Linked DNA regions of Acidicapsa ligni. The protein of the gene in region 1 binds, or shares a complex with, the protein of each later gene. Links are inferred from orthologs where the notes say so. Each region holds a gene or a part of one and is shown on either strand. Other genes may lie near its edges.

Region 1 (8,014 bases):
GTTTCAGCGGAGCAAATTACGTTCAATGATTTTCTTCTGCGAATTCCTGAGATTTCCTATGTTTCGTCCGTACGTCTGGAACCGCTGGGAGCGTTGTCTGTGTTGCAGTTGGATCTGGCTTTGGCGCCTTCAATCATCGATCTACTTCTGGGCGGAGAAGGACATCCTGGGTCGCTGCGCGAGCTGACAGACATTGAAGAATCCATTGTCGGACATGTCGTTGAGATTGTTTGTCGTGAGCTGACTGCGGCCTGGCAGCCGGTTGGATTGAGCTTCAACTTTGAGCGTCGTCAGATGCAGACGCAGACCGCGCGAATTATGCCGGTGACGGAAAAAACTTTATGTCTGAGCTTCGAGGTACGGATGGGAGAATCCTCCGGGATGCTCAACCTTGCTTTCCCTGCAGTTGTGGCCAATACCATTCTGCGAAGGTTAACTGGCGAATGGGGGGGCCGTCGCCGTCATGCGGAAGAATCGCGCGCAAGGATAGAGAAAACTGCCCGCAATCTTTGTTTTGGAGCCGTTTTGCAGCTTCCTTCGGTGCGGATTGAGGCGCGCCAGTTAGAGGATCTTGTTGTTGGCAAAGTGATTCGTCTCAATTTGGCTGGCAATGGAAGCGCTGATTTGCGGGTTGGCGGGCAGGTACTTTTTCATGCTCAACCAGTGAAGCTGGGAGCGCATAGAGGAGCCCGACTCGAATCCGTTGTTGACGAGATGATGGATCGGAGAATGGGAACGCAGGTGAGCGTTTAAAGCTTGCTTGCGAAAAGCTGAATGTGTTTAGAGCAGGTGTATGGGAGCGCTGAATGAATGAGATTGGAATGGCAGGGAGTGGAAAGTTTCTCGAATGTTGGATTGATGCCGCGACCGGTCTGTTTGCGCAGACGCTGGCAGGGGAGCCTTTACTGACAGAAGCGCTACCTGGCCTGTCGAGTGCGGGATCGTTTGGCTTTGTGGCTACCATTACAGGCGAGGAACAGGGGCGGTTTGGCGTGATGCTCGATGGCGCCCTTCTGGAAGAAGTCCTTCTGGGAGAAGGTATAGACCAGAAAGCAGGCTGGGGTGAATTGTTGAAGGAAGTCGCGAACGCGGCGGCAGGAGAATTGCTGACGCGCACCGGACGAAAATGCCAGGTTATTGACTTCACGGAGATGAGCGGGGAAACCAAACTTTCGACAGCATTTCGATTGCAATCAGGAGAGCGAACCTGGACCATCCTGATTCGCAATGACGTGCTGCTGGCAGAAGCATTGATCGGAGAGTCTGCAGATGCCTCTATGGACGCAGGCACCTCTGCTTCCGGTCAATCCTACCGTGTTCCGAAATCTGTTGCTGATGCTCCATCTGTGCTTTCGGCTGGGTTGGAATTGCTTCTGGATATAGAGCTGGAAGCTACCTTGCGCTTTGGAGCTCGTGAGATGCCATTGGGTGAGATTCTCGACCTGGGGCCGGGGGATGTAGTGCAACTGGATCGCCACGTCAACGACCCGGTCGATCTCATTGTCGGTGACAAGATCGTTGCCAAGGGCGAGGTGGTACTGGTGAACGGCAACTTTGGTTTGAGGGTGACGGAAGTGTCTGAGCCGCAACGACGGTTGGAGAGTATTCGATGCCTCTTTTAGAAAAGAAAAATGACTTTGGCCGTGATCGGCACACGACGCAACAACAGCCCGGAAGGATGAAGATGAGTGGAGTCGGAAATGAGACGAGACGGAACAATTTTGATCAGGGCCTGGGTATAACGGATTCGACTTACGGGCTCCCCAGTGTTTTAGGGTGGGCAGACGCGCCTGCGAATGGTGGCAGGCTGGCTGGACTATTCGCGACCTGTGCGAATTCGGATTGTGCCAGTGGATGGTTGCACCTCTGGCGAAGCCGTTCCGGTCCGATTTTTGAGCGAGGATGGAGTTGCTCGGCGAACTGTACTTCGATGCTTCTGCAGGCTGCAATACGGCGTGAAATGGGTGGGCGCCAGAGCGAAACAATCAGCCGGAGGCATCGTGTTCCACTGGGACTGGTGATGTTGGAGCAGGGTTGGATTACGCCAGATCAGCTCAGACAGGCGTTGGATGCCCAAAAGAATGCAGGGCAGGGACGACTGGGAACGTGGCTGGTGCAGCATCTTGGTGTTGCTGAGCAACTGGTGACGCGAGCGCTTGGTCTGCAGTGGAATTGTGCGGTTTTGCCATTGGATTTTCATGATGCGGATGGATTGGCCACTGTGCTGCCGCGACTATTCATTGAGGCTTTTGGCGCGCTGCCGCTGCGGGTGGCTGCAGGACAGATCTTGTATCTGGGATTTGAAGATCGCCTGGATCGCATACTCGCTCTGGCTGTTGAGAGGATGTCTGGTTTGCGAGTAGAAACAGGGCTGGTGCGCGAATCCATGTTTGTCTCCGCACATCGACAGATGCTTCAGGCAAGCTTTCCAAATAGCGAGTTGATCGAGGCTTCGTCGGAGTCTGCATTAGTTCGCGTTCTGACGAAGGCTGTTGAACGAGCCAAGCCCGTGGAGTCCAGGTTGGTTCGAGTACATGATTGCTTGTGGTTGCGGATGTGGGTGCGGCCTCAAGTTGGTCCATTACCTAACACGGGTGATGTTGAAGATGTGATTTGTTCACTCGGATCGAGCTAGACGTGCCGACATCCGGGTCAGCCTGGAGTTGATCAGCAGCGAGGCGAGGTTCATGCATTGCTTCCGCAGGCCGATAAGTGCCGTAGCAGAATCTTCCAGGCGGAGTGTTGTCAATGAACGAAGCAAATGCGATGCGGGTGCTGATTGTGGATGATTCGTCGGTGATGCGCAAGATTGTAGAAAGAGCATTGCGACAGGCAGGCCTTGAACCGATGGAAGTACTGGAGGCGGGGAGTGGAATCGATGGCCTTGAAATATTGCGGGGTGGAACGGTACATCTCATTGTTTCTGACATCAATATGCCATTGATGGATGGCCTCGAATTCCTGCGTCAGATTCGAGCACAGAAGCTGGCAGGTGGTGTCCCTGTAGTCATGATTACCACCGAGTCGAGTGAAGAGCATGTGAAGCAGGCGATTCTCTCTGGGGCGCAAGCGTATATTCGCAAACCATTTACTGCGGAGCAGGTGAAAGAGCGAGTGCTGCCTTTACTCGTTGGAGTGTAATTCTCTTGGTTGATATTTAAAAGGCATAGGCAAGTGCTCCGAAGGGATCCTCCATGGTTTTGAACGGTATTCGGATCGGCGCTGGATCTTGGCAGCGCGATGGAGTTGAGGCCGCGATGAAGATACGATCCTTGCGAGAGAATTTGCATTTGATGTCCGATCCGCAAAACCTCCATGAAACTGTGGATGAGGTTTTTCTCATGATGCTAAACATGAGCTGCGATGCTATCGAGCAACAGGCAATTCAAGACTCGGAAACAATTACGGCCGTGGTAGGTTTTGGCGGTTTATTGAGTGGTGCATGTGTCTTTCGTTCTGGAAAGTCTGTGGCTCTGTCCATTGCCGCGACGATGACGGGTATGGAATTTTCTGAAATTGACGACATGGTTAAGGACGCCATCGGCGAACTCTGCAACATGTTGGCCGGCGTATGGAAAGGCAAAGTTCCAGAGCTCTCGGCCAACTGCGGGTTATCGATTCCGGCTGTCATTACCGGTCGCGATTACAGCATTCACGTACAGGCACCTGAGTTTCGACTTCATCAGGAATATCGTTTCGAGGATGAAGTTTTTGAAGTTATGATTATCTGCGATGGATTGCACTAACCTGTCTTGAGGAAAACCTGGTGAGAGTGAAGGTTGTAGTTATCCAAAATGCAGAATGATCTCGCGTATGGCTATATATATCTTTTCATAAATCCTCTCTAATCCTTTTGCATCCTGTTTGGCCCCGTTTCTGCTCTTGTTTTCAGCAGTAGGGGACAAGAATGGATAGTGGATATTACGCGGCTTTTGCAGGGCTGGTGGCTCGGACGCAGGCGCTGGATACGGCAGCCTCTAATCTGGCGAATGCGCAGACAGCGGGATACCGGGCCGAGCGTGAGTACTTTCGTTCAGTACTGCTCGATCCGCTTCAGGGAAACTCGCAACTGGGGCAGACGGTAAACAATTTTGGTGTTCTTGGTGGAGACCACCTCGACATGGGGCAGGGCGTGTTAACGCCAACCGGGAATGCTCTGGACCTGGCAATCGAAGGGCAGGGATTTTTTGCAATAGAGACTCCTGGTGGAGTTCGCTATACGCGGGATGGCAGCTTCCACCGGGGGCGTGATGGCCGGCTTGTAACTGCGGCTGGCGAGTTGGTGCTTTCCAGCCAGCGCCAGCCGATTCCTGTGCCTCCCGGTGCGGTTTCCGTTGGAGTAGATGGGGCTATTTCTGTTGATGGAGCGATTGCCTCGACGGTAGGCGTGTTTGTTTTTCCGGTTGGAACACAGCTAACTCCAGAGGGGAAGAACAGCTACCTTCCGCCCGACAAAGTGCAGCCTGCGCTATCGACTGAAGCCATCGTTCATCAAGGCAATCTTGAAGCGGCCAACGAAGATGCGATTCAGGGCAGCCTGGATTTATTGATGATGCAGCGCCAGGCAGAAACCATGCAGCGCGCGCTGACTATCTTCCACACTGAATTCAACAAGACTGCAGCAGAGGATTTGCCGCGAGTTTAAATCATTCTCAGGAGAAATAGCGTGATACGAGCACTGTATACGGCAGCCAGCGGCATGAGCGCACAGCAATTAAATCTGGATACAATTGCCAATAACCTCGCTAACTCTTCGACGACCGGTTTCCGTCAACTACGCCTTCAGTTTCAAGATATGCTGTATCAAAATCTGGTGACGCCAGGCGCAGCTCAGTCTCAATCGACTGTATCTGCTGGACTGCAGATCGGCCTAGGTACTAAGTCCGCGGCTACGGAAGTAATCATGACGCAGGGCGAACTTAACCAGACGAGCAATCCGTATGATGTGGCGATTGAGGGCTCTGGATTCTTTGAGGTGCAGAGGCCGGATGGCACAACGGCGTATACGCGCGCGGGACAGTTTCACTTGAATAACCAGGGCTCGATCGTCACCACTGACGGCGACCCCTTGCTGCCCACTATAACAATTCCAGCCAATGCCACTGCGGTCACAATTACGCAGTATGGCGTGGTAAACGCGACGCTGCCGGGGCAGACGAATCCGGCACAGTTGGGACAGATACAGTTGGCGACCTTTGCCAATCCTGGCGGTCTCGAGAGCATGGGTGGCAATCTGCTTCAGCAGACACTCAGCTCGGGCGATCCTGTACTTGGAAACCCAGGCGGAACTGAAGGTCTGGGCACGTTGCAGCAGGGATATCTGGAGAATTCTAACGTGGATGTCGTAACTGAATTTGTCCAGATGGTGCTTGCCCAACGAGCATACGAATCAAACTCCAAAGTTATCAAGGCCGCGGATGACATGTACTCCCAGGTAAATAACATGACGCGATAGTTATTCGCAAAATGGATTGGGTACCGATGTCTATTGGAAAGCTTCATAAGCAAAGGAAAGAGCCAATGAACTTGCACCGGTTGAGCCTTAAATCCAAGCTGTCGGCCAGATGTTACTCCATCGCGAGTGGACTTCTGGCTATATTTTTAGTGATAGCTTTGGCGATTTTCTGCGCAATCGCCAAGGGTCAACCGCTTAAAGAACCAAACGATACGAGCATGGATCGAATCGATCCATGCCTGGGGCTGCATTGGCATGTTGTAGTCAATCAGGAAAATCATTCCGGTCCAGATCGGATAATTCTGACGGATACAGCAGATGCGCAAGAGAAGAAGATTGCAAGACATGCTGCCGCAAAAAACATTTTGAAGGCAGTAGCTATTTCGCCGCAGATCATCATTCATGTGGGCGATCAGATTATTGTCGATCAGGAGTCCGAGTTGCTCCATGCGCGATTGCCGGCCATGGCGCTTGAGTCTGGACCACTTGGCGCCCGGCTACGTGCTCGTTTGAGTGCTGGAAAAAACTCCCAGATGAGTGTCAATGGACCGGTCATCAGTGTTCTGGCTACAGGGTTGAAGCAAGCGAAGTGGTTGCCCATGGAATGGAGTTCACGATGACCAATCACAGGCTGCGTGATAGATGCCGATGTCTCCAGATAGCTTTAGCGACTGCGTTGGGTTTCGTGTTTATTATCTCCGGGTTTACGAGTCAAGCCGCAACTCTGCTTACGAAAAAATCAACAGACAAAACTGAAAGCGCCAAACTGACTCCACCAGAAGCAGCGTTGAAGGCCTATATCTCCAGGGTGCGGGCTTCGCAGGAAGCGGAGGTGCGTACGCCCGGATCGATCTGGATTGATCAAGGGCGGTTGGTGCGGTTATCTACCGATGCCAAGGCTGTGCGGCTGCATGATGTGGTGTCCATTGTCGTTTCGGAGAGCCTGGCGGCTTCAACGGACGGACAGGTAAAAAATTCAAGGGCATCAAGCGCTACCTCAGGACTCTCAGGTTTATTTGGCGCGTTAGGTACGAATAACAGACTGCAAAATCTGTTGGGACAAAATGCTACTTCTGGTCTGACGGCACAGGGACAAAGTGTGACCAACTCCAGTCTTGCAACGACCTTTGGAGGAGAAGTGGTAGACGTATTGCCTAACGGAATGCTTGTGGTGCAGGCTACTCGACAATTGACATTTTCACAGCAGACACAGTTGATCAAGCTGAGAGGACTCGTGCGTCCGGAGGATGTGAGTGCGCAGAATCAGGTGCAGTCAGCGGCAATGACCGATCTGGAACTAGAGGTAACTGGCAAGGGAATCGTGAACGACTCAACCTATCGGCAGAATCCCATTTGGAGATTTTTGCAGAAAATGTTGGTGTTTTAGTGGCGCGTTCTGTTGCAGGGCCTCATACGAAGAGAAAATGGTTGCTAGCGGGATGTAGGTGGATGTTCCTGCTACTTGTTCTCGTTGTTGGGAACAGAGAGAGCATGGGGCAATCTGGTTCAACGCCAGTGAGGTCGGAGTCTCGTGGACAAAAAGGGGCGGCTGGGCGTTCTGCGGTGAGGGCTACGTCATCTGAGCGGACTGGTATCGCGCGGCCTGAGTTAGCTCAGCAACAGGCAAGAACTGCATATGCCGATGCTGGACATCAGAGCGTTATCCCAGGAACTGCACAATCAAGCGAGCAATTGGCTTCTCAGCGAACGCGTATCAAAGATGTCGCGTCGATCGAAGGCATTCGCGATAACCAATTGATTGGCTACGGTATTGTTGTGGGTCTGAAGGGTACTGGCGACACGCAACAGACAGTCTTTCCAATCCAGACATTGCTCTCAACTTTGGAGCGGATGGGGATTACGGTTCCGCAGACGGGCAACAACAGCGCCAGTAATATGCAGGTGAAGAATATGGCGGCAGTCTTCGTGGTTTCGACACTGCCGCCGTTCAGCAGACCGGGAGAAAAACTGGATATCACTGTTTCTTCTGCCGGAGATGCCCGGTCACTTGAAGGCGGGCTGTTGTTGATGACTCCACTGTACGGACCGGATGGGCAGATCTACGCGCAGGGGCAGGGACCTTTGGTACTGGGTGGGTATCAGGTGACAGCAAATGGAAACTCCAGACAGGTGAATCATCCCACGACCGCGCGTATTCCCGGAGGAGCATTGGTGGAGCGCTCAGTGCCGTTTGATCTGAAGCAGATGAAGACGGTGAGCGTGATTCTGACCGATGCGGATTTTCATACCGCGGAACGTATGGCGGGGGCCATCAATGCCGAGTTAAAGACGGAACGCGCCCACGTAGTCGATAGTCGAAGAGTTGAAATTGCAGCGAAGCCAGAGGAAGATCTACCAGCGTTACTGGATCAGATTGAAGCAGTTCAGATTGATGTTTATCCGCGCGCGCGTGTAGTGGTTAATGAACGAACGGGAACGGTTGTAATTGGAGGTAAAGTGCGATTGCAGCCGGTCTCAATTCTGCATGGAGGTCTATCTGTGAATGTGGTGACGGAGACCAAGGTTTCGCAGCCGAATGCGTTTGCTCAGGGAACGACG
Region 2 (6,926 bases), on another replicon or contig:
GAGAGGTGGCGGATTGTTTTGCAGTCTTGCGCTTTGGTTTTTCGGGTGGAGGCAGATTGGGTGGGCGCGCGACTATCGCGACCATCTGCTGGCAGAGGACATCGAGCGGGTTGCGCGGAAAGCGCGTGGACTCGATGTGGACCTCGTGCATGGCGCGGGTCATGGCGGCGCAGGCGATGAGGTCGGCACGGTATTTGGGAAAGAGAATGCCTTCGCTGATGGCTCCTACGGAGTGACCTGCGCGGCCGATGCGCTGCATACCGCTGGCGACGGAGGGCGGCGCTTCGATCTGGATGACGAGATCGACGGCGCCCATGTCGATGCCGAGTTCGAGCGTGGAGGTGGCGCAGAGGCCGCGGAGCTGTCCGGCTTTGAGTTGCTCTTCGATGATGCTGCGCTGGGCGGCGGCGAGAGAGCCGTGGTGGGCGCGGACGATCTCTTCGCCGGCGAGTTCATTCAACGCGCCGGCGAGCCGCTCGGCGACCTGGCGGCTGTTGACGAAGAGGATGGTGGAGGTGCGTTCGCGAATGATTTCGAGGAGACGCGGGTGGATTGCATTCCAAATGGAGACACGTTTGGGGCCTTGTGAGGCTGGACCGGAGGGGATTTCCTCCTGCTGGCCGAGGCGTGCCATGTCTTCGACGGGCACCTCGATGTGGAGCTTGAGTTGCTTGGGGGCGCTGGCGTTGACGATGGTTACGGGGCGGTAGCGGATGCTGGTGGTTTCGACGATGTCGGCGGACCAGGAGGCTTCTTCGGGGACTTGAACGCCGTCGAGGATGTCGATGTTGACTGGGTTGACTGGGCCTGGAAGCGTGGCCGGGAGTTCGACGGGAACGTCTACTCCGCCGAGGAAGCGAGCTACTTCTTCGAGTGGGCGCTGCGTTGCTGAAAGGCCGATGCGCTGGATGGGGCGTTTGGTCAGGGCTTGCAGGCGCTCCAGTGAGAGCGCCATGTGCGCGCCTCGCTTGGTGGGGACGAGAGCGTGGATTTCGTCGATGATGACGGTGTCTACTGTGCGGAGCGACTCGGAGGCCTGCGAGGTCAGCAGCAGGTAGAGAGACTCGGGCGTGGTGATGAGGATTTCAGATGGGGTGCGGCGGAAACGGGCTCGCTCCTTTTGCGTGGTGTCGCCGGTGCGGATGCTGATCTCAGGATCGTGGACGGGGACGCCCATGCGCCGGGCCATGTTGGCGATTCCGGCGAGGGGTGAGCGCAGGTTGCGTTCCACATCGACGGCGAGCGCTTTGAGCGGAGAAATGTAGATGATGCGGCAGCCGGGAGTGGCCGGTGGGGCCTGGAGCATCAGCCGATCGAGGCACCAGAGGAATGCGGTCAGCGTCTTGCCCGTGCCGGTGGGCGCGAGGATCAGGGTGCTTTCGCCACGCGCGATGGCGGGCCAGCCGAGGCGTTGCGGGGCGGTGGGCTCTTCGAAGACTTCGCGGAACCAGCGTTCGGTGACGGGATGAAAGCTGGTGAAGGGATTTGAGGATTTGGGGAGATGCGGTTCTTCAGGGAGATGCGGTTTGCGGGGCGCTGCAGTTTTCTCTACAGGCGCGGGTTTCGAGATGGGTTTACGGGGGGCCATGCTTCTATCTCAGGATAGTGCCTGATGGGAGGATCGGCGCGATGCAAAATGGATCATCGAATCAATGAATGAATCCATGAATCATCCGGCATGGATCATCCGGCATCGGAATAAGAAGCAACCTGGAGATCTGTATTCTGGGGAGTTAGTTCGTATGCGTGAAGATATTGGCGCGAGCGGCGATGGCGCTGGGATCGAGGATGAGCGCTATGTCTCCGCTACCCAGCACGGTTGCTCCTGAATAGAGGCCGATCGACTTGAGGACGGAACTAAGAGGTCTAACTACGATTTCCTGGGGATCAGCGAGGTTGTCGACGACGAGGCCGAATCGATGGCCATCTATATCGAGCACGGCGATATAGCTATCGCTGGCGTCGTGTGATTTGATTTCGCATTGAGGCGAGAGCATGTTGTTCAGAAAGATGAGCGGCAGCAGATTGCCGCGATGCCGATAGAGTGGGTTGCTATCGATCCATTCAATGACCGTGGCTGCCTGCTGAAACGGCAGATGAATGAGTTCAAAAAGTGCGCTTTGCGGTAGAGCAAAATTTTGATCGAGACTGCGAACGATGAGTGCTGGAAGGATGGCGAGGGTGAGTGGAATGCAGAACCGGAGCGAGGTTCCCTTACCGTGCTGCGAATCGATCTCGACTTTGCCTCCGATCTTTTCGACGTTCGTGCGCACGACGTCCATGCCTACGCCGCGACCGCTGATGCTGGTGACGGCCTCGGCAGTGGAGAAGCCGGGCAGGAAGATCAGTTGCATGAGTTCGCGGTCGCTCAGGTGCGCGGCCTTTTCGGCAACGATGAGCCCGCGTTCGATTGCCTTGTTGCGTACGCGATCTACGCAGATTCCGGCGCCGTCGTCGGAGACCTCGATGAGGACTTGACCGCTTTCCTGGCTGGCGCGCAAGGTGAGTGTGCCTACGGCATCTTTGCCTGCTGCTATGCGTACGTCTGGTGGCTCGATGCCGTGGTCGAGCGAGTTGCGGACGGCGTGAATGAGTGGATCTTTGATGGCTTCGAGCAGCCTCTTGTCCAGTTCTGTTTCCTGACCTTCGAGCACCAGTCTGACGCTGCGATTGAGCGACTGCGAGAGGTCGCGGATGATGCGCGGAAACTTTGAAAAAACATTCGATACAGGCTGCATTCGCGTTTGCATTACCGACTCGCGAAGGTCGGCAGTAACCAGGTCGAGACGGCGCGATAGTGGAGTTAGATTGGGATCGTGAGAGGTAGCTTGCAGGATCTGATTTCGAGTGAGAACGAGTTCGCCGACAAGACTCATCATGCGGTTGAGTAACAGGACATCGACGCGCAGAGTGCTATCGGATGCAGTTAGGTTCGATGCATCGATAGCAGCAGCAGCACTTACATGTAAGGGTTGAGTTACAGGCATGGATGGAGTTGATGCCGGGAACGATTCCGCAATGAGGGCATGCGTGGTTGCAGAGGTTGCGGGAGCTGGCTGCTGCAGTTCCTGCAGTTGGCCGATCAGCAGCGAGTCATCGTCTTCGCCTTCGCTGTTGTTATTTTCAATCGTATGCAGAATACTGCGCAGGCCATCCATGAGTTGCAACAGGCCGGTAATGATGTTCTGGCTTGCCTGAAGCTTGCCATCGCGCAACAGGCTGAGCAGGTTTTCTCCGGCATGAGCGAGCTTTTCGAGGCGCTTGAAGCCGAGGAATCCAGTGGTGCCTTTGATGGTGTGGACGGAGCGAAAGATTTCGCTGAGCAGTTCGCTATCCGTTGGGCGCGCCTCCAGATCGGTGAGGCCGCGCTCCATACGGTCTAAACCTTCCTGGCTCTCGATTAAAAACTCTCGCGTCAGTTCGTCCATGATTGCCTGCCGAATCTGCTGCCCGCGCGGAATGCTGCGGATGAGATTTCACAAGAGTCTTATCGGAATGTAGAGAGCAAACTTGAGTTGTAAAGAAGCAGAGAAAGCCCGGCTGGAGAAGTTGCATCCAGGGCTGTGGCGATTTAGGCTAAAGCTCCGCGCTTTTCCAGCGCGGTACATGCAGGACATGAGATTGGACCGGATGCAGGCTGGGGATTTATCCATTTCGATGCAGCAACTTGTGGATGCGGCGGTGATCGCTGCGGGACATTCGTACTCGCCTTACTCGAAGTTTCGCGTGGGTGCTGCGCTGTTGTTGACCAATGGCGAGACGGTGACGGGAACGAATGTGGAGAATGTCAGTTATAGTCTGACGATCTGTGCGGAGCGTTCGGCGCTGGTGCGCGCAGTGGCAGAGTTTGGGCCTGAAATCAGGATTGCTGCGGCGGCGGTTGTGAATCTCAACGATGCGCCCAGTCCGCCTTGTGGGGCTTGCAGGCAGATGTTGGCGGAGTTCATCGATGGCGATGCACCGGTGAGTTTTCCTGCGGGTGCGGCGGGCGCGGTCAGTGCAGTTATACGACCTTTCCGCGAGCTATTGCCTTTTGCGTTCGACTTACAACTTAAATGAGGTTATGCGACTTGCAATCTAACTCACACACTCAAGATGCTTCGCCTGTTTCGGGTGAGACCGCTGCTCCTATGCATGCTATCGATGTGATCCGTAAGAAGCGGGATCGCGGTAGTTTGTCTGAGGCTGAGATTCGCTTCATGGTCCGAGGTGCTGCGAGTGAAAGCATTCCAATGGAGCAGTTGTCGGCGTGGCTGATGGCTTGCTGGCTGAATGGGCTGGCGCTGGAGGAGATTCGCGCGCTGACGGTGGCGATGCGTGACTCGGGCGTGAAGTTCGATTCGAGCCGCCTGGAGAAGGTGACTGTCGATAAGCATTCGACGGGCGGCGTGGGAGATAAGACGAGTTTTCTGGTGGCTCCGATTGCTGCTGCCTGCGGGCTTGCGGTGCCGATGATCAGTGGCCGTGCGCTGGGGCATACGGGGGGCACGCTGGACAAGTTGGAGGCTATCCCCGGCTATCGGACGGCGCTGACGCTGGAGGAGTTCGAGGCGGTGATTGTGGAGTGCGGGGCGGCGATTGTAAGCCAGACTCCTGCGCTGGTGCCTGCGGATCGAGTGCTCTATGCGCTGCGAGACAGGACAGGGACGGTGGAGAGTCCGGGGCTGATTTGTGCTTCGATTTTGAGCAAGAAGCTGGCGGCTGGATTAAATGCGCTGGTGCTGGATGTGAAGACCGGGTCGGGGGCTTTTTTGCGCAAGCGTGAGGATGCGGATTACCTCGCGGCGCTGATGGTGGCGACTGCCGAGGCGGCGGGAACGCGGACTGTTGCGGTGATGACCGACATGAGTCAGCCTCTGGGTCATGCGGCGGGTAACTGGATCGAGTTAGTTGAATCGGTGGATTTGCTTTCAGGAAAGCGACCTTCGCAGAGCGAGGACTTGCGTGAGCTTTCGCTGATTCTGGCTGGATGGATGGTGTACCTGGGCGGCAAGGCCAGTTCGGCGGAAGAGGGTTACGGCAAGGCTGAAACGACGCTGCGGGATGGGTCGGCGCTGAAGCATTTCTATGCGATGGTGGCGGCGCAGGGTGGGGATGTTTCAGCTTTTGACGATCCGGCTGGGTTTCACAAGCCGGGCGCTACGTTCGTTCTGAAGGCGAAGCAGACGGGCTGGATTGCGGCGATGGATACGACTGCCCTGGGTTGGGCGGTGCAGCGGCTGGGGGCTGGACGCGAGAAGGCTGGGGAGCCGGTCGATGCTCATGCCGGCATCGACTTTCATAAGCGGCGTGGGGATTTTGTTACGGCCGGGGAGCCGCTGGCTACGCTCTATGCGACGAATGAAAGCCTGTTGGCTGAGCCGATTGCTTTGATTGAGGGAGCGTTGACGTTCTCTGGGGTGGCTCCGGAGGCGGTGATGCTGGTGAGTCGGGTGTTTACTCGGGACGAGGCTGTGGCTTTTCTTGGGGCTGTTTGAATTTTGGGGTGGTGATTGTCTGGAGGGGAGAAGCAGATTCCCTTCGGGAATGACAGACCAGAAAAGCAAGGGCAACTGCAACTGCAAAAGCTCACAGCAGATTCCCTGCGGGAATGACAGACAGAAAAGCAAGGGCAGGGGCAAAAGCAAAAACAAGGGAAGGGATTAAGGCGGAAGTAGATTTCTTTTGGGAATTACAGACGGAAAAGCTGGGGCAAAGGCTGATGAAGTTTGCTTGATACTGTAAGGTAATAAGCAATTCATTGATAGAAGCGGCGTGATTGAGCGCGAGGGAGCAAGCCTTTTGGATAGATTTACCGGTGTGCTGGGAATTCTGGCTGTATTGATCGCGGCGTGGCTGGGCTCGACTAACCGCAGGGCTATTCGATGGCGGACTGTGGCCTGGGGGTTGGGTTTACAGCTATTGTTTGCGTTTATTGTTTTGCGCTTCGATTATGGGCAGCGGGCGATGGCCTGGGCTGGTGGCGTGATTCAGAACATGCTGGCGGCTACCTACTCCGGAACGAGGATTCTTTTTGGCGAACTGGGTTTGCCCAATGCCGGCCTGGTTGGAGAAGTACTGGCGAAGAATGGGCATCCGAATGCCGGTTCGATGTTCGCATTTCAGGTGCTGCCGACGATCATCTTTATCTCAGCGTTTTTTGCGGTGCTCTACCATATCGGGCTGATGCAGATCATTATTCGCGCGCTGGCGTGGGTGATGTTGAAGACGATGCGCATCTCGGGAGCGGAGAGCATGAATGTGGCCGCTTCAATCTTCATGGGTCAGACGGAGGCTCCGCTGACGATTCGGCCGTTTCTATCCAAGGCTACGCGCAGTGAGTTGATGACCATTATGACCAGCGGCATGGCGCATGTTTCCGGCGGCATCATGGCGATGTATATCTCCCAGGGCATCGAGGCGAAGCACCTGCTTTCGGCGGTGATCATGACTTCGCCGGGCACGATTTTGATGGCGAAGATGTTGGTGCCGGAGACGGAGGTACCTGCAACCGAAGGCCGCGTCGTGATGCCCAAAGACGAGATGCACAAGGACGAAAATCTGATTGGCTCGATTGCGCGTGGAACGCTGGATGGAGGCAAGCTGGCGTTCAATGTGGCGATCATGCTGGTAAGTTTTCTGGCGCTGGTGGCGCTGCTGGATAGCCTGCTGGGGTGGTTCCATGCGGGACATCTTTGGTTTCCGGGCAGCCTGGGGCAGATTTTAGGATTTGTGTTTGCTCCGGTGGCATGGCTGATCGGTGTTCCGTGGCATGATGCGGGGGCTATCGGCAACCTGCTGGGCACGCGCATGGCATTGAATGAGGTGATCGCTTACATTGCGCTGGGCGCGCAGAAGGCTACGCTGGCTCCGCGCTCGTTCACGATCGCGACGTTTGCACTTTGCGGATTTGCGAATCTTGGATCGGTGGGCATGCAGATTGGCGG

Evidence for each region.
Region 2: the proteins of OHL19_RS19810 (region 1) and OHL19_RS18965 are in contact, whole or in part, in a solved structure (PDB 1A0O), measured with the Escherichia coli proteins. The link is inferred for Acidicapsa ligni from one-to-one orthologs.

The regions. Positions count from the first base shown.
Region 1 is NZ_JAGSYG010000007.1:35,366-43,379, reverse strand. Bases 1,595-4,444 are described here. They hold OHL19_RS19810 (response regulator), read left to right. Parts: upstream 1,595-2,748; coding sequence 2,749-3,141; downstream 3,142-4,444. Other genes in these bases: OHL19_RS19800 (flagellar hook-basal body protein), read left to right, coding at 3,908-4,444; OHL19_RS19805 (chemotaxis protein CheX), read left to right, coding at 3,294-3,746; OHL19_RS19815 (hypothetical protein), read left to right, coding at 1,610-2,635; OHL19_RS19820 (FliM/FliN family flagellar motor C-terminal domain-containing protein), read left to right, coding at 1,595-1,622. Also shown: OHL19_RS19825 (flagellar motor switch protein FliM), read left to right, coding at 1-753; more of OHL19_RS19820, read left to right, coding at 807-1,594; more of OHL19_RS19800, read left to right, coding at 4,445-4,645; flagellar basal-body rod protein FlgG, read left to right, coding at 4,667-5,455; OHL19_RS19790 (hypothetical protein), read left to right, coding at 5,521-6,075; OHL19_RS19785 (flagellar basal body L-ring protein FlgH), read left to right, coding at 6,072-6,842; OHL19_RS19780 (flagellar basal body P-ring protein FlgI), read left to right, coding at 7,148-8,014. UniProt on the Escherichia coli protein: Involved in the transmission of sensory signals from the chemoreceptors to the flagellar motors.
Region 2 is NZ_JAGSYG010000006.1:147,134-154,059, forward strand. Bases 1,082-3,919 are described here. They hold OHL19_RS18965 (chemotaxis protein CheA), read right to left. Parts: upstream 3,429-3,919; coding sequence 1,734-3,428; downstream 1,082-1,733. Other genes in these bases: OHL19_RS18960 (Lhr family helicase), read right to left, coding at 1,082-1,588; OHL19_RS18970 (cytidine deaminase), read left to right, coding at 3,511-3,919. Also shown: more of OHL19_RS18960, read right to left, coding at 1-1,081; more of OHL19_RS18970, read left to right, coding at 3,920-4,059; OHL19_RS18975 (thymidine phosphorylase), read left to right, coding at 4,071-5,477; OHL19_RS18980 (hypothetical protein), read left to right, coding at 5,591-5,716; OHL19_RS18985 (NupC/NupG family nucleoside CNT transporter), read left to right, coding at 5,782-6,926. UniProt on the Escherichia coli protein: Involved in the transmission of sensory signals from the chemoreceptors to the flagellar motors. CheA is autophosphorylated; it can transfer its phosphate group to either CheB or CheY.